Regions from separate parts of the Actinomadura coerulea genome, predicted to be linked through region 2. Evidence: riboswitches for the same ligand, from Rfam matches in the RefSeq annotation. Region 2 holds a riboswitch; the other holds the start of a gene.

Region 1 (10,557 bases), 2.7 Mb from region 2:
CTCGGCCGTCAGCCCCGAGATCGTCAACGCCAGCGTGAGCGCGCCCTCGACGGCGCCGAGCCCGCCCGGCGTCGGCGCCGCGGACCCCACCGCGTTCGCGGTGAGGAACACCAGCACCACCGTCGTCCACGGCAGCGACCCGCCGAACGCCCGGATGGAGGCGTCCAGGCACAGCGTGAACGCCAGCGTCAGCAGCAGGGTTCCGCCCATCCCGGTGGACAGCTTCCTCGGCGACTGCAGAACGTCCACCAGGCGCGGCACCACGCCCGAGAACATGGCCCTGAGCCGCGAGGCGACCACCCGCCGCACCCGCGGCACCGTCAGCGCGAGCGCAGCGAGCAGCCCCAGCCCCAGCACCGCCAGGACGATCGTCCGGGACGGGGCCAGATCCTGCGTCGCCTTCGCCGTCGAGCCGGTCAGGAACCCGAACAGCACCAGCAGCAGGATGTGGGTGACCATCCCCACGAGCTGGGACGCGCCCACGCTCGCGACGGCCAGGGCGGGCCGGACGCCCGAGCGCTGCAGGTAGCGCGTGTTGACGGCGACGCCGCCCACGGCCGCCGGCGCGACCAGCTTCACGAACGACGCGGCCAGCTGCACCAGGACCGTCCGCCACAGCGGCAGCCGCTCGGGGACGAACCCCATCAGCATGAACGCGGCGGCGACGTAGGTGAGCGCCGCCGCCCCCAGCGCCGCCGCCACCCAGTGCCAGCTCGCCGTGGCCGCCAGGCGGCCGATGTCCAGGCTCGTCACCTGCGGGATGACGATGTACGCCGCGACCGACAGCGCCACGATGCTGACGATGGTCCGGGGCCGGAACCGCTCCAGCTTGGCCGGAGGCGCCTCCGTCTCGGGCTTCAGCCGGACGATCTGCTCCCGGATGCGGGTCAGCAGGTCCTTGTGGCGCCGCAGCGCGGTGCGGGTCGCCCGCGACAGCGCCACCCGCTGGAGCAGCGGCACCGCGCCGCCGAGAGCCTCCTCGCCCAGCACCGGCGCCGCCGTCCGCACCGCCCGCTCCGGCCCCGCGCGCAGCGCCAGCGTCGTGAGCAGCTGCGCGAGGTCCAGGCGCAGCGCCAGGTCGCCGGCCGCCGTCTCCCCGGACCGCAGGTCGGTCAGGTAGGCGAGGCCGTCGTCGCCGACCAGGACCGCCTCGTCCTCCAGCCGCCGGTGCGCGAGCCGCCCCGCCTGAAGGGCCCGGAACTGCCGCCACACGTCCGCCAGCAGCTCGTCGGTGACCTCCCCGTCGGGGACGTCTCCGAGCCTGCGCCCCGGGACGTGCTCGTAGGCCAGCAGCGCCGCCTCGGTGCCGACCTCGCACGTGCCGACGAGCCGAGGCGTCCGGGCGCCGGCGGCGTCCACCGCGTACGCCATGAGCGACTCCAGCTCCAGGGACCGGCGCAGCGACCGCAGCGTCCGCCCCGTCGTGGCGCCGCGCAGGCGCAGCAGCCGCCAGACGCGGTAGAGCAGCCCGGCGGTCTGCTGGTCGCGGTCCAGGACGCGGACCTCCACGTCCCAGTCGCCGTGCGGCCCCCGGCCCGCCGGGAGCCGGGCACCGTACCCGTCCTGCGGGCAGGAGGCGAGGGCGACGCCGTAGCGGCGGGTCTCGTCGGCGTCGTGCGTGCCGTCCAGGCGCGCCCCCCGCCGCGGGTTCAGCCCCAGGCGTTCCAACGCGGCCACCACCGCCGTCCCCGACGGGCGCGGGTTCGGCGTCCCGACGGCGTAGAGGGTGCCGTGGCCGATGGCGCGGCCCAGCAGGTAGGTGGCCGCCAGCGCGGCGACGGAGGCGTAGGACGCGGTCAGCCCCGTCAGCGCCGCCAGCCCGATCATGGTCCAGGTCGCGGCCTGCCAGCGGGCGCGGCCCGCCATCCCGACCGCGCTGACGAACGCGATCACCGGGGCGATGTCGGTGTGCACCGGCGCGGTCTCGGTGCCGCCCCAGATCAGCGAGTCGAGCACGCCGCCCGGCGCGGCCCGCACCACCAGGTCGTCCAGGCCCACCGTGATCCCGAACGCGATCATCGCGGCCAGCAGCGCGATCGCCACGCGCACGCCGTCCTTGTGGAACAGCCGCTCGATCGCGAACGCGATCGGCACGGCCAGCACCCCGAAGCTGGACACCAGCGTCGCCAGCGTCAGCAGCAGCCGCGGCGCGTGCGCGGTGCCCTGCGCGATGTCGGTCTGCAGGCCGTGGGTCGTCTGCTGCGCGATCGACACCAGCAGCATCACCGCCGCCAGTCCCACCACCGAGGCCGCGAACCGGATGGCGTCGGAGGGCCGGCGGATCCGGTACGGCTGGGCGGGCTCGTCGACGGGCGCGCCTGCGGCCGCGCCCTGCGCCGGGCGCACCGCTCCGTCGCGGGTCTGTGTCACGCCGTACCGCCGCCCTGACCATCCGCCATCGTGATCAGCGTCCCAGACCCGGCGGCGCGCCGTCGAGTCGCGGGGCCGCCGCCGGGACGCGCGTCCATCCCGCAGCCTCATCTCCCCGCCCCCGTGCGGCCCGGGACGGTCGCGCCCCAGGTGAGTCAGCACATGGTACTCGCCGGTAGAGCGCCCGCGCCGGAGGACGCGGCCCCTTGCGGCGGACCGGAACGACGCCGCGGACGCGCCTTTGGGTAGGGTTCGACCTAGGACATGCCGTCAACCCTGTGCGGGAGAGACCCCACGCCGCCAGCGTGGGGCGCCGAAGGGGCAACCTCCCCGGAACCTCTCAGGCAAAAGGACCGCACGGGCGAGGCACCTCTGGAAAGCAGGCGTCGGTCCCCGCGCGCGGGGAGGGACGGCTCACCGAAGGGGAAACCCCGCCGCGCGGGTGAAGCTCTCAGGTGCCGATGACAGAGGGGGAGAGGCCGCCGGCCCGCGCCGGCGGCGGACCTGAGCGACCGCAGCAGCCAGGAGGCCCTCCATGACCGCCCAGTTCTTCGCCCCTGTGGCCGCGCCGCAGCATCCCCGGTCGGCGTTCGCCGACCGGCACGTCGGCCCCTCACCGGACGACCAGGCGAGGATGCTGGCCGCAATCGGCTACTCCGGCGCCGAGGCGCTGATCGACCACGCGGTCCCCGCCGCGATCCGCACGTCCCGGCCGCTGGACCTGCCGCCCGCGCTGAGCGAGACCGCCGCGCTGGACCGGCTCCGCGAGATCGCGTCCCGCAACACCGTCCTGACGTCCATGATCGGGCTCGGCTACCACGGGACGACCACCCCCGGCGTGGTCATGCGGAACGTGCTGGAGAACCCGGGCTGGTACACGGCCTACACCCCCTACCAGCCGGAGATCTCGCAGGGACGCCTCGAAGCCCTGCTGAACTTCCAGACGATGGTGGGCGACCTCACCGGGCTGCCCGTCGCGAACGCCTCCATGCTGGACGAGGGCACCGCCGCCGCCGAGGCCATGGCCCTCGCGCACCGCGTCTCCAGGCGCAAGGAGCCCGGGAAGTTCCTCATCGACATCGACGCCCTCCCGCAGACGATCGAGGTCGTCCGGACCCGCGCGATCCCGCTCGGCATCGAGGTCGTCATCGCCGACCTGTCCCGCGGCCTGCCCGACGGCGACTTCTTCGGCGTGCTGCTCCAGTACCCGGGCGCGTCCGGCGCCGTCCGCGACCTCGAGCCCGTCATCGCGCAGGCCCACGAGCGCGGCGCCAAGGCCGTCGTGGCCGCCGACCTGCTGGCGCTGACGCTGCTGCGCCCGCCGGGCGAGTCCGGCGCCGACATCGCGGTGGGCTCCGCGCAGCGGTTCGGCGTCCCCTACGGGTTCGGCGGACCGCACGCCGGCTACATGGCGGTCGCCGAGGGCATCCAGCGCCAGCTCCCCGGGCGGCTCGTCGGCGTGTCCGTCGACGCGGACGGCGCCACCGCCTACCGGCTGGCGCTGCAGACCCGCGAGCAGCACATCCGCCGCGAGAAGGCCACCAGCAACATCTGCACCGCCCAGGTCCTGCTCGCCGTGATGGCGAGCATGTACGCCGTCTACCACGGCCCCGAGGGCCTCGCCGCGATCGCGCAGCGGACCCACCGCCGGGCCGCCGAGATCGCCGCGGGGCTGCGCGCCGGCGGTGTCGAGGTCGTGCACGGCTCGTTCTTCGACACCGTCCTGGCCCGCGTGCCCGGCCGCGCCGCCGAGGTCGTCGCGGCGGCCCGCGAGCGCGGGATCAACCTGCGCCCCGACGGGCCCGACCGCGTCGCGGTCGCCTGCGACGAGACGACGCTCCCCGCGCACGTCACGGCCGTGCTGGAGGCCTTCGGCGCGGCCGCGGCCGACGAGGTCCCCGAGGCGTTCCCGGACGCGCTGCGCCGCGAGAGCCCCTACCTGACCCACCCCGTCTTCCACGCGCACCGCTCCGAGACCGCGATGCTGCGCTACCTGCGCAGGCTCCAGGACAAGGACATCGCGCTCGACCGCTCCATGATCCCGCTCGGCTCCTGCACGATGAAGCTCAACGCCACCGCCGAGATGGAGCCGATCACCTGGCCGCAGTTCGCCGACATCCACCCGTTCGCGCCGCTCGACCAGGCCGCCGGCTACGTCGAGCTGATCGGCGAGCTGGAGGGCTTCCTCGCCGAGATCACCGGGTACGCGAAGGTCTCCGTCCAGCCGAACGCCGGCTCCCAGGGCGAGCTCGCCGGCCTGCTGGCCATCCGCGGCTACCACGCCTCCCGCGGCGAGGAGCACCGCGACGTCTGCCTGATCCCCTCCTCGGCGCACGGCACCAACGCCGCCAGCGCCGTCATGGCCGGGATGCGGGTCGTCGTCGTCACGTGCGACGAGGGCGGCAACATCGACCTCGGCGACCTGCGCGCCAAGCTCGCCCAGCACGGCGGGCGGCTGGCGGCGATCATGGTCACCTACCCGTCCACGCACGGTGTCTTCGAGGAGACGATCACCGAGGTGTGCGCGGCCGTGCACGAGGCCGGCGGCCAGGTCTACGTCGACGGCGCCAACCTCAACGCGCTCGTCGGCCTGGCCCGCCCCGGCGAGTTCGGCTCGGACGTCTCCCACCTCAACCTGCACAAGACGTTCTGCATCCCGCACGGCGGCGGCGGCCCCGGCGTCGGGCCGATCGGCGTCCGCGAGCACCTGGCGCCGTTCCTGCCCAACCACCCGATGCGCGAGGAGGCCGGCCCCGGCACGGGCGTCGGCCCCATCTCCGCCGCCCCGTGGGGCTCGGCCGGCATCCTGCCGATCTCCTGGGCCTACATCGCGATGATGGGCCCGGACGGGCTGCGCGCCGCCACCGAGGGCGCGATCATCGGCGCGAACTACCTCGCCGCCCGCCTCGCCCCGCACTACCCGATCCTCTACACCGGCCGCGAGGGCCTCGTCGCGCACGAGTGCATCGCCGACCTCCGCAAGATCACCAAGGAGACGGGGATCACCGCCGAGGACGTCGCCAAGCGCCTCATCGACTACGGCTTCCACGCCCCGACCCTGTCGTTCCCCGTCGCCGGCACCCTGATGATCGAGCCCACCGAGTCCGAGGACCTCGCCGAGCTCGACCGGTTCTGCGACGCCATGATCGAGATCCGCCGGGAGATCCAGCGCGTCGCCGACGGCGGCTACGACGCCGAGGACAACCCGCTCAAGAACGCCCCCCACACCGCCGCCTGCCTCGTCTCCGACGACTGGAAGCACGCCTACACCCGCGAGGAGGCCGCCTACCCCCTCCCGTCCCTGCGGGAGAACAAGTACTGGCCGCCCGTCCGCCGCATCGACCAGGCCTACGGCGACCGCAACCTCGTCTGCTCCTGCCCGCCCCCCGAGGCGTTCGAGGACTGAGTTGGATTGTGTGGTTGTGGGTCAGGCGCCCGGGGGCGCCTGACCCACAACCACACGTGCGATCGCTGGCATCGCTCCGACTCGCCTTGCGGCTCGCTGCGCGATCAGGTTCTCGCAAGCTCGAACCTGCCTTCGGACGCGATCGCAGTGGCCGGGGTCGCTGGTGGCTGGGGCGTCGGCTGGGCACCGTTCGCGTCCGTTGCCGGCGTCGCTGCGCGGTTGGGTTTCGCTAGCGCGGGCTTGCCTTTGGACGCGATCGCGGTGGCCGGGGTCGCTGGTGGCTGGGGGTCGGCTGGGCGCCGTTCGCGTCTGGTGCCGTGGTCTGCTGTGCGATCGGAGTCTGGCGGCTTGAGTTCGCGTGCGGCCTTGTGCGCGCCCCTCTTGTCGCGTGCTGTGATGGCTGGGTCGGCGGGCTGTTGTTTCGGCGGCCACCTTCGGGTCTTGCTTCGGTCGGGTCTGCCTTCGGCGTCAGGGGGTGGCTGCGGGGGCGGTCGCGCCCGGGGGCCGGCGGTGGATTTGTGATCTTGGCGGGGTTTCCGGGTGTCGCCGCGGGACGGGGGAGGGGGTGGATCGCTACGCTCTTTGCGGACCCCGACCCCCAGAGGGCAGAAGAGCGATGATCGAGTCTCCGGACGCGGTATCCGACGACGCGGCGCGACTGTGCGAGGAGGCCCGCGGCCTCGCCGAGAGCGGTGAGGCCGAGAGGGCCGCACTGCTGTTCGAGAAGGTGCTCGCGCTGGGCGACACCCCCTTCCGGGCGCGGGCGGCGCTGGGGCTGGCGGTCGTCCTGGACGACGCCGGGCACGTGGAGCGCGCCAGGGAGGCCGACCGGGCGGCGATCGCCACCGCCGACCCCGAGTACGGGCCGCGCGCCGCCTACCACCTGGCGCTCACCCACGAGCGCGCGGGCGAGCACGAGCGGGCGGCGCCGGCGTGGCGGGTCGTGGTCGACTTCGGCAACCCCGCCTACCTGCCGCCCGCCCATCTGGCGCTCGCCCGAATCGCCGACGACGCCGGCGACTTCGACACCGCCCGCGACCACTGGGAGGCGGTGATCGCGACCGGGGACGCCGAGTACGGGCCGCCCGCCGCGCACGACCTGGCCCAGCGGCTGCTGGAGCGCGACGAGCCCGCCCGGGCCCAGCGGGTCCTGACCGCCGGGCTCAAGCTGATCGACCGGGGCGCCGCCCCCTACGCGTACGGGCGGCTCGCCGTCGCGCTCGGCATCTCCTACCTCGACCAGGCGATCGGCGCGTTCGGCGCGGCGCTGGGGGAGGAGCCGGCCGACCCGGAGGTCGGGCCGCTGGCCACCGAACTGCTGGCGCGGACGCTGCCGCTGCGCGGCCGGGGCGCCGAGGCGGGCGAGGTGTGGCGGCGGGGGCTCGCCGAGCCCGGCACCGCGGGGCAGGTGCGGGCGCGGCTGCGCCGCGACTTCGGCGACGCCGACGACGACGGCGACCTGTGGTGGGAGCCGGTCGTCGAGCACGCCGTGTCGGACGGGACGCTCCCCGCCCTCGCCGGCGAGGCGTTCGGCGCCCTCGACCACATGTACGCGCTGCTCGCCGTCCGGTACGCCGAACGCCGGACGGGCGACGCCCGCGAGACCCTCGGCAAGGCGGTCCGGGTGCCCGGCGGGTACACGTGGGGGCCGCTGCTGCACGAGAGCTTCGCAGAGCGGTTCCGCCTGGCGACGGGCTCGGCCGTCCCGGACTGGACCGAGGGCTAGCCGGCGATCGCGCGCTCGGCGATCACCTTGGTGATGCGGGCGCGGACGAGGTACTCGGTGGGGACGGCGTTGCGCCGCCCGAACTCCTCCGCCCGGTCGGCGCCCATGTAGCGGCCGCCGATGACCGTCGCCCAGCGCAGGATCTCGTCGAGGTCCTCGACGAGGGAGGCCCGGGCCTGGATCAGCACGTACGAGTACGGCGGCGTCTGGTCGTCGACGCAGACCGAGACGCGCGGATCGCGGGCGAGGACGCGGCCCTTGACGCTGTGGTGTCCCGTGTTGAACAGCAGGTCGTCGCCGTCGAGGACGAACCAGATCGGCGTCACGTGCGGCGTGCCGTCCTTGCGGGTGACGGCGGCCTTGCCGGTGCGGGTGCCCTCCATGACGAACGCGCGCCATTCGCTGTCGGTCATCGTCTCCATGGGGCCAGTCTGCCGCACGGCCGGTTCACGGCTGCCACTACGGTGAGTCACATGAAGGTCGTGACGGCGCACGGGCCCGCCGAGGTGGTGCTGGACGAGGTGAACGACCCGGTGTTCCTGCTGGTGCTGACGCACGGGTCGAACGGGGGAGTGGAGGCGGCCGACCTGCTGGCGGTGCGCGCCGAGGCGCTGCGGCTCGGCGGCGCCGTCGCGCGGGTGACGCAGCCGTTCCGGCTCGCCGGGCGGCGGGCGCCCGGTCCGGCGGCCAAGCAGGACGAGGCGTGGCTGGAGGTCGTCGCGGCCCTGCGCAAGCGGTTCGGGGACGTCCCGCTGGTTCAGGGCGGCCGCAGCAACGGGGCGCGGGTGGCGTGCCGGACCGCGGCGGCCGCCGGGGCGGCCGGAGTGGTGGCGCTGGCGTTCCCGCTGCACCCGCCGGGCAGGCCGGAGAAGACCCGGGTGGAGGAGTTGCGGTCGGCGGGAGTCGAGGTCGTCGTCGTCAACGGCGACCGGGACCCGTTCGGCGTGCCCGGCCCGGCGGACGCGGCGCGGGTCGAGGTCCTGCCGGGCGAGCGGCACGACCTCGGCAGGGACCCCGCGGCGGTCGGCCGGGCGGTGGAGCCGTGGTTGAAGCGGTGGGCGGCCCGTCCGGTGCGGACGGGCCGGCGGTAAGATCGCTCCGGGCCCGGTGCGGGCCCAGAGGCCGGTGGTGGGCGGGCGTGCCCCCGAGGATGATCACCCGTTTGAACTAGTCCCCCGTGGAGACCGCTCAAGCGGCGGACGTGGCCTGCGCGTCCGTCGGCCGGTGCGGCGCGATGACTCCCCCGTCGGGCAGCAGCTCACCGGTGTCCTCGAACAGCACGACCCCGTTGCACAGCAGGCTCCACCCCTGTTCGGGGTGCGAGGCCAGCGTGCGGGCGGCGTCGCGGTCGGGTGCGTCGTGGGAGGGACAAGGCGGCTGGTGCGGGCACATGGCGTGCCTCCGGTCTCAACTACTGGTCGGTCGTGGTGCTTTCCTGTTCTGACGCACCCAAGTGTGGAGTGGTTCGCCCGCACCGGCCATAGCCCGTTGGGACGGTTGTCCATTGGTACCGGAGTACCGGACGGGTGTGATCCCTCCCACTCCCGGGGCGCCACGCAGTAGCGTGCCTCCCGCGCGATAACGGACGAAGAACGACACGCCGCCGGAGCCTGAAACCGGACCGATGTTCGGTGGGGAGCGGGCCCCGCGGGCCGGTCCTAGCGCACGCCGCCGAGGACGACCCCGAGGCCCGCGCGGAAGCGGGCGTCCCAGTCGACCGCGCCGTCCTCGCCGGAGGCGATCCGGGCGGCGGCGCCGTCGTCGGCGGTGCCGCGCACCTCCAGGGCCGCGTGGCCGATCACGTAGCCGAGCAGGGTGTGGGCGGCGACGGCCGCGGCGTCCTCGGCGACCCCGCCCCGGCGCAGCACCTCCCGCAGCGACGCGAGGGTGGCGGCGAGCGCGGCCGGGTTGCGGCGCGTGACGACCAGGGGGAGGACGCCCGCGTGGGCCAGCAGGCGCCCGCGGTAGCCGTCCGCCCACGCCCGCAGGACGTCCTGCCAGCGTCCGGGGGCCGACGCGTCCGCCGGGGCCGCCGCGACGTGCGCGACCAGGCCGTCCAGCAGCTGCTCCTTGCCGCGGGGGAGGTGGTGGTAGATCGCCATCGCCTCGACCTCCAGCGCGTCGCCGAGCCGGCGCATGGTGAGGCGGCCGAGTCCCTGACCGTCCACGATGTGCAGGGCCGCCTCGATGATCCGCTCGGTGGACAGCGGGGTGCGGTTCTGGGCGTTGATGCTGGGCTGCCTGACCATGAGGACAGACCTTACTACGTAAAGGGCCGAAGCTGGGTGTCCGCCTCCGCAACACGCCGGGACCCCGCGTACGCTTACCCCGATCGAACACTGCACGACCGTCGAGGGAGTACCGCCATGCCACTGGGCCGCCGGGTGAGCAAGGAAGTCGCGGAGCCGTACGAGGCCGACCAGCGGCTGGCCGCCGAGTACGACGACCGGCTCGCGGCGGCGGGCGACGCGGAGCGGGCGCTGCGGGACGCGCAGGCGGCCGGCGCCGCCGAGCCGCGGCTGGGGGAGCTGACGGCGGCGTTCGACCGGGCGATGACGGCCGTGCTCGCCGCCGCCGAGGCGGCCGAGCGGGTCGCGATGGGCCCGAAGGTGTACTCGACGGAGGCGCAGGACGCCAAGACGCGCCGCGCCGCCGAGATCGCCTACCGCAAGGCCAAGGCGCGCCCGGCGGTCCGCCCGTGGACGGACGAGGTCGACCGCCTGCGCACGGCGCGCGAGGCGCACCGGCTGAGCTTCAGGACGCGGCCCGCGGCGCGCGTGTGAGCCGTCGCGGACGCGGGGCGACACGGCGTCACCGGGTGGCACGGGCCACCGAACTTTGAGAGTCTGCCCTCTCCGGGGAACGCCGGGGGCGCTCGCGCCGCTGATCGCGCTCGCGCGTCCCGGCGCGGAGGGCACAGGGTGCTCTGGACGTTGGGGGATGTCACGTGGAGCGCACGCCGCCGGACCGGTGCCGCGTACTGGAGTCCTACCAGGACGGGGTGAAGGCGATCATCGCCCTGGCGGACACCGTCGCGGACTGGGACGTGCCGACT
Region 2 (10,557 bases):
TTCACGTTCCGGAACCACCAGCGCACGTCCGCGCGGATCAGCCGGACGTTCACCCGCGTCAGCACAAACGTGATCATGAACGCCACGAAGAAACCGAACAGCGGCAGCCGGCCGGTCGCCACGATGCGTTCGTCGAACATCTCGCTCATCTGCCCCCCGCCTCCTCAATGATGCACCGTGACATGCGCCGATATCGTGTGACCCTGCCGACGATCAGGGGGAGAACCGCCATGAGCCGCACCGTGGACCGCTGCGATCCCGGATACCGGGCCTGGATCGCCGAGGCGATCCGGCTCGTGGACGCCGACGCCAACCGCAGCGCCGACACGCACCTGCACGTGTTCCCGCTGCCGCCGGAGTGGGGCATCGACCTCTACCTGAAGGACGAGTCCGTCCACCCCACGGGTTCGCTGAAGCACCGGCTCGCGCGGTCGCTGTTCCTGTACGGGCTGGCCAACGGGTGGATCCGCCGGGACACGACGATCATCGAGGCGTCCAGTGGGTCGACGGCGGTGTCGGAGGCGTACTTCGCGCGGCTGCTCGGCCTGCCGTTCGTCGCGGTCATGCCGGCCTCCACCAGCCCGGAGAAGATCCAGCTCATCGAGTTCCACGGGGGCCGCTGCCACCTGGTGGCCGACCCGTCGGCGATCTACGCGGAGTCGCGGCGGCTGGCGGCCGAGTGCGGCGGCCACTTCATGGACCAGTTCACCTTCGCCGAGCGGGCCACGGACTGGCGCGGCAACAACAACATCGCCGAGTCGATCTTCGATCAGATGCGGCTGGAGCGGTTCCCCGAGCCGTCGTGGATCGTGGTCGGCGCGGGCACCGGCGGGACGTCCGCGACGATCGGCCGGTACGCCCGCTACCAGCGGTTCCAGACGCGGCTCGCGGTCGTCGACCCCGAGGGGTCGGCGTTCCACGGCTCGTTCGCCGACGGGGACCCCGAGCGCACCGCGGCGGGCTCGCGGATCGAGGGCATCGGCCGCCCCCGCGTCGAGCCGTCCTTCCTGCCCACGGTGATCGACCGGATGATCCGGGTGCCGGACGCGGCGTCCATCGCGGCGATGCGCTGGACGAGCGAGGTCAGCGGCCGGAGCGTGGGCGGCTCGACCGGCACGAACATGTGGGGCGCGGCCGAGCTGATCGCGCAGATGCGGGCCCGCGGGGAGCGCGGCAGCGTCGTCACGCTCATCTGCGACGGCGCCGAGCGCTACGCGGGCACCTACGGGTCGGACGCGTGGCTGGCGGGGCAGGGCCTCGACATCGCCCCCTACCTGGCCGCGCTGAACGGCTTCCTGAAGACCGGCACGATGCCGGACGTCACCCGGTGACGCGGATCGGGTTGAACAGGTCGGCGTAGATCAGCAGGCCGCCCATGACGATCAGGATGACCGCCATCACGTACGTCACCGGGAGCGCCTTGGCCACGTCCACGTAACCGGGGTCGGGCCTGCGGAAGATCCGGGCGAACGCCTTCTTGACCGCCTCCAGGAGCGCGCCGGCGATGTGCCCGCCGTCCAGCGGCAGCAGCGGGATGAGGTTGAACAGCCCGACCGCGAGGTTCAGGGAGCCGAGCAGCATCACGAAGAAGGAGACCTTCTGCGTGCCGGTGAAGTCGTCGGACGCGGCGACCTCGCCGCCGATCCGGCTGACGCCGACGACGCCGATCGGCCCGTTCGGGTCGCGCTCGTGGCCGCCGAAGGCCGCGTTCCACACGCCGACCATCTTCTGCGGCATCCGCACCAGGGCGCCGGCGGTGCGCGCGGTCAGGTCGCCCATCGTGGTCGCGACCGCGCCCGGCCCCTGCCGTTCGATCCCGCTGGACGGCGTGATGCCGAGGAACCCGACGTTGACGACCTTGTCCTCGTCCTTGAGGTCGTACATCTGGTTGCGGGTGATCGGGACGTTCAGCCGCACGTCCGCGCCGTCCCGCCGGACGGTCATCGCGACGGTCTTGCCGCCGTCCTCGCGGATCAGCTTCTGCAACTGCGGATAGTCGTCGATCTTCTTGCCGTCGAAGGCGACGATCCGGTCACCGGCCCGGAGCCCGACCTGCCGCGCCGGGGTCGGCGTCGCGCCCGCCGGGCACGCGGTGACCTTGGCGCTGGCCGGCACCATGCACTCGGCGACCTCCTTGATCACCGGCTGCGGCTGGTTGACGCCGATGCCCATCAGCAGGATCGCGAAGAACATCACCGACAGGAGCAGGTTCATCGCGGGCCCGCCGAACATGATGAGCAGTTTCTGCCACCACTTCTTGGCGTAGAACACGCGGTCGCCGTCGTCCGGTCCGACCTCCTCCAGCGCGGCGCCCCGCGCGGACTCGATCAGCCCCTGCCACGGCCCGGTGCTGATCCGCCGCACCTGCCCCGGCGCGTCGCCCTTGCGCGGCGGCAGCATGCCGATCATGCGGATGTAGCCGCCGAGCGGGATCCACTTGATCCCGTACTCGGTCTCGCCCTTGTGCCTCGACCACATCGTGGGCCCGAACCCGACCATGAACTGCGTGGTCCGCACCTTGAACAGCTTCGCGAAGGAGAAGTGCCCGAGCTCGTGCAGCGCGATGGAGACCAGCAGGCCGAAGAAGAGGATCAACGCTCCAGCCAGGTAGTAGACCATGCGGCGTGCCCTCCGGGTCCGTCCACCCCGCTCACCGGGGGTGATCTCCGACAACCAGTTCAGAGTACGTTACGGCCCGCGATCCGGTTGAGGCGAACGGAGAAGCGGCACACGCCGCGAGCCGCTTTGAGGCGCGGTGCCAACCCGGCCGCGAGTCAGAAGAAGATCAGGGCCGCCCTGCAAACCTGCGTGAAGTCCATGTCGGCCCCCGCCACCCCCACCCCCACCCGCAACTGACGGAGCCCCAAGCCGAGGCGACACGAAGCGTTTCGGGGAGGTGCCTACGTCAGCAGCGTCACCGATCGGGCCCCGATCACGGGGCGCTCAGGGGCGTAAGCCCTACTCGGTGGGCGCACACAACTCGCGGTATGCCTCGCTGAGCTCGGCGGCCGCCGGGACGCTCCGGGCTTCCACGGCGGTGATGACCTCGACCGCGCGCCAGTGGTTCGACGGCACCAGGCGCCCACTCGTCACCGCCTCCAGCGCCGTGTGCGCTGCCTCGTCCGGCTGATCTGCGGCCAGCAGCGCGAGCGCGAGATCGAGCCGCGCCGAGGCAGCCCGCCGCGGCCGGGCAGGACCCGAGGACGGGCGTTCCAGCCGAGCCAGGACGCCGCGCGCGTAGCGCTCGGCCGCCGGATCACCGATCCACGCGAGCGTGGTGGCGGTGTAGGCGTCGCTCTTGGCCGGGTCGTACCGGTAATGGTGCTCGGGATGATCCGGCATCGGCAGCGGCTCGACGAGCTGCTCGACGCGCGCCAGGGCCTCCCTGGTCTCCGGGCCGGCGCCGAGCCGGGCCCATGCTCGCCCCTCCTGCGCGGTCGCCTGGATGAAGGCCGAACCGTCCCGCGGGGCGATCTCCTGTGCGCCGCACGCCAGCTTCACAGCCTCTTGAAGGTCGCCGTCGGTGAGTCGCTGCCAGGCGCGCGTCTCCAGCGTCCACGCGAGGATCTCCGGATGCTCGGCATGCTCGGCGAGTTGCGCGGCCGTGCGCAACCTGGCGGCGGCCGCCGGGCGCCGCCCCAGGTCGATGTCGCAAGTCGCGGCGAGCAGCGCCAGCCACCCTCCGACGACGACCAGACGGCGGCGCTCGGCCAGCGTCATGCGCACGTCCATGAGCTGGAAGACGTAGCCGAGGTGTCGGCGGCTAGTGAGCAAGCTACCCAACCCAGAACCGCCCCCACCGCCACCCATGGATCTCGAAGGGCGCCTCGCCACCTTGCGCGCCGAGTTCCCAGCGCGGCCGGTTCAACTGGGACTCCGGGCTCGACCTCGGACCGATCGCCGACGTCGACGGGGCCACCGTGAAGATCGTGCGCCTGCTCGGTCTGGAGATGCACCCGCAGCTCGCCGCACTCGCCACCCGCATGGGCATCCGCGGCTACAAGGTGGACATCGCCGCCCCCGAGGTGACCGTGACGACCCCCGCCGGCGTCTCGCCGCCCCGCGGCGTGCGGGTCAGGTGCGAGCCGCGGCCGAAGGACGACGACCAGGACTGGTTGTGCGACGTGAAGTCGCACGTTTCGAGTGAATGCATGATTGGAGGCCGATGGAAAGTCGGAATGCATTCCAGGCTAGTGCCTGAGCCTGTCCCCGTCGTGACATGCGTGCTGGCTTCCTGAGTCAGTGGGTGTGAAGCTCACGGAAATCCCAAGGGGGCCGATTCCGTCTCGGTCCTACAGGTGGGGAAGGTCGAGTGCGGGGTGAACGCAAGTGAATCTTTGGTGATGCTCCGTTATAGGGACTCGCTGAGACGGGTGGGAAGGCAGCGTGACAGGGACGGGTCGTTGAGATGCGGCCGGCGGTGGGCAAGGAAACCACTTGCACCGCATGGGCACCGCTGTCCCCGGAGTAAAGAAGGCACCCAAGCTCGACCGCTTCTCGAACGTGCGGAACATGGAAACCCGGGTCAGGTCCAACGAGGTTGGTAGGCCGATCGTAAGAGGGGCATAATCCCTGGCCTGGACAGGATGCTCAAGAAGCCAATGCCGGTGGCCGAAAGGTGACAGGAAAGCGGACTGCGAAGCCAGCCCTCCGATGGACTGTCCGTATAACTGGCCGGATACGGGCCGATGCCCGGACGCGAAAGCGTGCTGACGTGAGCAGGTGGATCTTTGAAGGAAACTGTCTATGGCATCCGAACCGAGGGGCAAGTTGGACGCCGAAACGGCGAACGGACCTGAGGGCCTGCCGATCCCGGAACAGGGTCGTCTCGATCTGGATGAGAGTTCAGAGTGGGGGCGTATTGACTGGTCCGAACAGGAGAAGCAGGTACGCCGCCTACGACAGCGGATCTTCAAGGCGGTGCAGGAAGGGGACCTGGCGAAAGCCAGGAATCTACAGAAACTCATGCTGCGGTCGCAAGCGAACACTTTGGTGAGCGTGCGACAGGTGACGCAGCGGAACGCTGGACGGCGAACGGCGGGGGTCGATGGCGAGGTCGCTCTGACCCACCAGGCCAGAATGCGCATGGCGAAGCGAGTCCATCGCAGCAGGCAGGATTGGCGCCCCCGTCCGGTCCGGCGAGTGCACATTCCCAAGGCCGGTAACCCCGCGCGCATGCGTCCGCTCGGCATACCGGTGCTGATGGACCGCTGTCATCAAGCGCGAGTCCGGAATGCACTGGAGCCCGAGTGGGAGGCTCGGTTCGAGGCCAAGTCATACGGGTTTCGGCCGGGCCGAGGGTGCCATGACGCGATCGAGGCCATCTATGAGACGTGCAAAAGCAAGACCGCAGCACGGCTATGGGTGCTCGATGCGGATTTGGCTGCGGCATTCGACCGGATCGACCACGAAACGCTGATGGAGGCTATCGGCCTGTTTCCCGCTCGGGAGATGGTGCGTGAGTGGCTCCAGGCGGGAGTGTTCGAGGCGGGACGCGGGTTCGCTCCCACCGAGGAAGGAACTCCGCAGGGCGGGGTCATCAGCCCGCTACTGCTGAACGTCGCGTTACACGGTCTGGAAACGGTCGCTGGGGCCAGGTACAGAACTACCGGGCCCAAGGCAGGACGAAGTTATCCGGATTCTCCGGTAGTGGTCAGGTACGCGGACGACCTGGTGGTGCTCTGTCACACCCGCCATCAGGCCGTGCTGATCAAGGAGCGACTGGCGCGATGGCTGGGCGGTCGGGGCCTGTCCTTCAACGAGGATAAGACCCGCATTGTCCATGTGGCCGAGGGGTTTGACTTTCTCGGCTTCAACGTCCGCCGGTATGGCTCCAAACTCCTGATCAAGCCTAGTAAGGCGGCCGTACAGCGGATCAGGTCGAGACTCGCGTTTGAAATGCGTCGGCTGCGCGGCGCAAACGCGAAAGCAGTGATTGCCGCCCTGAACCCCGTGATCCGGGGGTGGGCGGCGTATTATCGACCGGTGGTGTCGTCGAAGGTTTTCGAAGATCTCGACACGCACGTGTGGAGACTCACCTACAAGTGGGCCACGCACAGCCATCAGAATAAGCCAAAGTCATGGATTATCCCCAGGTACTATGGCCAGTTCAACAAGTTCCGGAACGACAGGTGGGTGTTCGGGGATCTCGAGTCCGGCGCCTACTTGGTTATGTTTCGGTGGACGGAAATTAAACGGCACGTCATGGTTAAAGGATGGGCGTCTCCGGACGATCCTTTCCTGGCCGAGTACTGGGCTCACCGCCGCAGACGGAGTAAGCCGCCGCTCGATCGGTACACCATCAGGCTACTGGACGAACAGAACGCCATATGCCCGAGGTGCGGGGACTATCTGCTGACCGCAGAGCAGCCGCCGCAATCCCCACAACAGTGGGAAAGCTGGTGGCAGCAAGTTACCCGGCGAGCAATAGCGGCGAGCTATCTCCTGATCGTGGATGCCCCGGAATCCGGCCGCCATGGTGGCGCCAGGACCCGCTTAGTGCATACACACTGTCATCGAAGCTGGCTCTATAGCCAACGTCGAAGCAGAACGCAGCGTGACCCTGAACCGTCGCTTGGATCTGCTTGAGCCGTGTGCCGTGACGAATGGCACGCACGGTTCTGAGGGGGCGGGGACGCAGTAATGCGTCCCCGCTACCCGACCTGGTCGCACATGGGCGACGCGCTCGCCCCGGCCACCGACGTCACCGGCGCCGAGGTCGCCCTCGTCGGGCTGCTCGCAGCCGACTCATGAGCCGGCGCGGAGCAACCGGGGGCGTGGCCGCCAACCCGGTAGCGTGACCTCCGCGCAAGGAGCGACGCGCGAGGACAGGAGGAGATATGCGACTGCCCCGATGGGCGCCATGGGTCGAGGACGTGCTGAAGGGTTCTCCCGCGATCACCAGCGTGAAGCTCTTCACCGACGCGGGGATCGCCGATCCCCAGTACGGCCACGTCATCACCCTGCGCACGGGCGCCCAGGTGGCGCTCCAGTGGGCGCGTACGTCCCCGCCGTCGGGTGACGGCGGGGAGGAGACCCCCGTCACCGGGGAGCCGCCCGCCTCCCAGACGCTCCCGGAGCTGCCGAGCACGGGCCGGACGCCGCTGCGCCTGATCGAGCAGCACATCGCCGCGCTCATCGCCAACGGCGCGAACCCGGAGGTCAAGGCGGTCGAACGAAAGTCGGTCCGCGAGAACGCCGGGCCGCGGCCGTGCTGCGTCCTCGTGCGCATGCACAGCGGCGCCGACATCTTCGGCGTGTTCCGGAGCCTGGCGCCCGCGGGCGGGTCGATCAGCCAGGGGGGTGACTTCCAGCAGAGAGAGGAGGTGTGAACCATGGCACAGTGCCCCGACTGTGGACAGGAGACGTCCGCCGACACGGGCTCGTCGACGCCGGCGCATCAGAAGCCCGGCAGTCGAGGAAGGTGTTCCGGCACGGGCAAGCCCGCCATGTGAGATAGCGGCCCCGCCCAGGCGAATTGGGCGGGGCCGTTCGCGCGAAGAATACACATTACGGGCGTGACGAAACGGCCCCCGTCCCCGAGGAGGGGGACGGGGGGCGCCTGGTTCCGGTCGGGCTCGCCCGCCGGCGCAGGCCCAGCGACCCGCGGTAGGCGGCAGGCGTGTCCGATCGGCGGGCTTCTTGTTCGGCACGCCCACAACGCCGAAGGCGGCGAGGACCACGATTCCGATTGCGACCCGAAGCCCAACCACCGTCCCGAACTGCACCACGGGACACCGCCACGCCAGCACAGAGCGCAACGGTTCGAGACGACCCGCGCGAGAGGACCGGACGGGCGCGCTCAGCAGCAACCCGTCTAACGAGGCGACCTCAGCCGCCACCTCAGCCCGCGACGACCTCGACACTCGCGATCGCGTCCGAAGGCAGGTCCGAGCGAAGCAAGAATCTGATCGCGCAGCGAGCCGCAGGGCGAGCCGGAGCGATGCAGCGATCGCACGCGTTTTTTCAGGTCGGGGCCCCCAAGGCCCGACCTGAAAAAACGCAATGAACACTGCTAGCCTTCTTCGACAGCTGATGATCCCGTGCGGGAGAGTCCCTCGCAGCCGGTGGGGGACGCCGAAGGAGCAAATCCTCCCCGGAACCTCTCAGGCCAATGGACCGCACGGGCCAGGCGACCTCTGGAAAGCGGGGACCTCCGTCCCCCGCCGAAGGTGAAAGCCCGCCGTGCGCGGCGGGTGAAGCTCTCAGGCGCCGATGACAGAGGGGGAGGCACCGATACGCCCGGTGCGCGAGTGGGACGATGGACCATGCGCGCCCGTGACGAAGGAGCCGAGCCCATGTCCGCCGATCCGACCGCGAAGAAGACGCCGCTGCACGACGTCCATGAGGACCTCGGCGCGAATCTCGTCGACTTCGCCGGCTATCTGATGCCGCTGCGCTACGCGAGCGAGACCGCCGAGCACCAGGCCGTCCGCACGGGGGCGGGGCTGTTCGACCTGTCGCACATGGGGGAGATCTTCCTGTCGGGGCGGGGGGCGGGGGCCGCGCTGGACTTCGCGCTGGTCGGCAACCTGTCGCCGATGCCGGTGGGCAAGGCCCGCTACACGATGATCTGCGGGCACGACGGCGGCGTCCTGGACGACCTGATCGTCTACCGGCTCGCGGACGAGACGTGGATGGTGGTCGCGAACGCGGCGAACGCCGCCGTCGTCAGGGACGCGCTGGTCGAGCGCGCCGCGGGGTTCGAGGCGGCGGTGGACGACCGGTCGGACTCGTACGCGCTGATCGCTCTGCAGGGGCCGCGTTCGCAGGGGATTCTCGAAGGGTTCACGGACGCGCCGCTGGGGGACCTGAAGTACTACGCGATCCTGGCGGGGCGGGTCGCGGGCGTGGACGCGCTGGTCGCCCGCACCGGGTACACGGGTGAGGACGGGTTCGAGCTGTTCGTGGACGCGTCCGACGCGGTCCGGATGTGGGAGGCGCTCGCCGCGGTGGAGGGGGTCGTCCCGGCGGGGCTGTCGGCCCGGGACACGCTGCGCCTGGAGGCGGGGATGCCGCTGTACGGGAACGAGCTGACGGCGGAGACGACGCCGTTCGAGGCGGGCCTCGGCCGGGTGGTGAAGCTGGACAAGCCAGGCGATTTCGTGGGGAAGGGCGCGCTGGCGGCGCAGGCGCAGACCCCGCCGGGCCGTAGGCTCGTGGGACTGGTCGCGCGGGGGCGTCGCGCGCCCCGCAAGGGGTACCAGGTCGTCACGTCCGGCGGCGCGCCGTGCGGAATCGTGACGAGCGGCGCCCCGTCGCCCACACTGGGCACGCCGATCGCCATGGCGTACCTCGACAGCGGCGTCGAGGAGGCGGGCCTCGCCGTGGACGTCCGCGGCCGGCATGAGCCGGTGGACGTGGTGGCCCTGCCGTTCTACAAGCGTTCCTGAACAAGTTGTCCGGCGGTGTGGGGGCGCGCCCCCACAGTGGAAAGAGAGAAGTGATCGTGAGCGTTCCGGAGGAGCTCCGCTACAGCGAGGAGCACGAGTGGGTGTCGGGCCTCGGTGGCGAGGACGGCATCGTCACGGTCGGCATCACCGCGCACGCCGCCGACGCCCTCGGTGAGATCGTCTACATCGAGCTGCAGCCGTCGGAGGGCGACGCCGTGGAGGCGGGCGAGCCGTGCGGCGAGATCGAGTCGACCAAGTCGGTCAGCGACATCTACTCCCCCGTCAGCGGCGAGATCACCGCGGTCAACAGCGCGGTGGTGGACGAGCCGAAGGTCATCAACGACGACCCGTACGGCGAGGGCTGGATCTTCAAGGTGCGGATCTCGGAGGAGCCGGGCGACCTGCTCGACTCCGCCGCCTACGACAAGCTGATCGAGGAATCATGAGTGTGAACGACTCCCTCGCGACGGCCGATCCGGAGGTCGCCGAGGCCGTCGCCGCGGAGCTGCGCCGCCAGCAGGGCACCCTGGAGATGATCGCGTCGGAGAACTTCGCGCCCGTCTCGGTGCTGGAGGCGCAGGGGTCGGTTCTGACGAACAAGTACGCCGAGGGGTATCCGGGCCGCCGGTACTACGGCGGCTGCGAGTTCGTCGACGTCACCGAGCAGCTCGCGATCGACCGGGCGAAGGCGCTGTTCGGCGCCGAGCACGCGAACGTCCAGCCGCACAGCGGGGCGCAGGCCAACACGGCGGTCTACTTCGCGCTGCTCCAGCACGGCGACACGATCCTCGGCCTCGACCTCGCGCACGGCGGGCACCTCACGCACGGGATGCGGCTGAACTACTCCGGCAAGGTGCTGAACGTGGTGCCGTACCACGTCCGCGCCGAGGACGGCCTGGTCGACATGGACGAGGTGGCCTCGCTCGCGGCCGAGCACCGGCCGAAGATGATCGTGGCGGGGTGGTCGGCGTACCCGCGTCAGCTCGACTTCGTCGCGTTCCGGCGGATCGCCGACTCGGTCGGGGCGCTGCTCATGGTCGACATGGCGCACTTCGCGGGCTTGGTGGCGGCGGGGCTGCACCCCTCGCCCGTCCCGCACGCCGACATCGTGACGACCACGACGCACAAGACGCTCGGCGGTCCCCGCGGCGGGCTGATCCTCGCC

Evidence for each region. A riboswitch is a leader RNA that binds a small molecule or an ion and turns the genes downstream of it on or off. The one in region 2 is predicted to bind glycine.
Region 1: another riboswitch for glycine. It lies ahead of gcvP (aminomethyl-transferring glycine dehydrogenase); the one in region 2 lies ahead of gcvT (glycine cleavage system aminomethyltransferase GcvT).

Annotation. Positions count from the first base shown of each region.
Region 1 covers NZ_JACHMQ010000001.1:1,893,336-1,903,892, forward strand. The annotation lists gene BKA00_RS08700 (lysylphosphatidylglycerol synthase transmembrane domain-containing protein) at 1-2,370, opposite strand, end outside; glycine riboswitch at 2,642-2,736, shown strand; glycine riboswitch at 2,737-2,848, shown strand; gene gcvP (aminomethyl-transferring glycine dehydrogenase) at 2,906-5,776, shown strand; gene BKA00_RS08710 (tetratricopeptide repeat protein) at 6,393-7,502, shown strand; gene BKA00_RS08715 (PPOX class F420-dependent oxidoreductase) at 7,499-7,924, opposite strand; gene BKA00_RS08720 (alpha/beta hydrolase family protein) at 7,976-8,593, shown strand; gene BKA00_RS08725 (DUF5999 family protein) at 8,691-8,894, opposite strand; gene BKA00_RS08730 (TetR/AcrR family transcriptional regulator C-terminal domain-containing protein) at 9,161-9,751, opposite strand; gene BKA00_RS08735 (plectin) at 9,869-10,285, shown strand; gene BKA00_RS08740 (maleylpyruvate isomerase N-terminal domain-containing protein) at 10,450-10,557, shown strand, end outside.
Region 2 covers NZ_JACHMQ010000001.1:4,575,675-4,586,231, forward strand. The annotation lists gene BKA00_RS20905 (hypothetical protein) at 1-149, opposite strand, end outside; gene cds1 (L-cysteine desulfhydrase Cds1) at 231-1,331, shown strand; gene BKA00_RS20915 (M50 family metallopeptidase) at 1,321-2,619, opposite strand; gene BKA00_RS20920 (NsdA family TPR-like regulatory protein) at 2,959-3,774, opposite strand; gene BKA00_RS20925 (hypothetical protein) at 3,921-4,238, shown strand; gene ltrA (group II intron reverse transcriptase/maturase) at 4,747-6,588, shown strand; gene BKA00_RS20935 (hypothetical protein) at 6,840-7,331, shown strand; glycine riboswitch at 8,036-8,131, shown strand; glycine riboswitch at 8,136-8,224, shown strand; gene gcvT (glycine cleavage system aminomethyltransferase GcvT) at 8,298-9,392, shown strand; gene gcvH (glycine cleavage system protein GcvH) at 9,449-9,838, shown strand; gene BKA00_RS20950 (serine hydroxymethyltransferase) at 9,835-10,557, shown strand, end outside.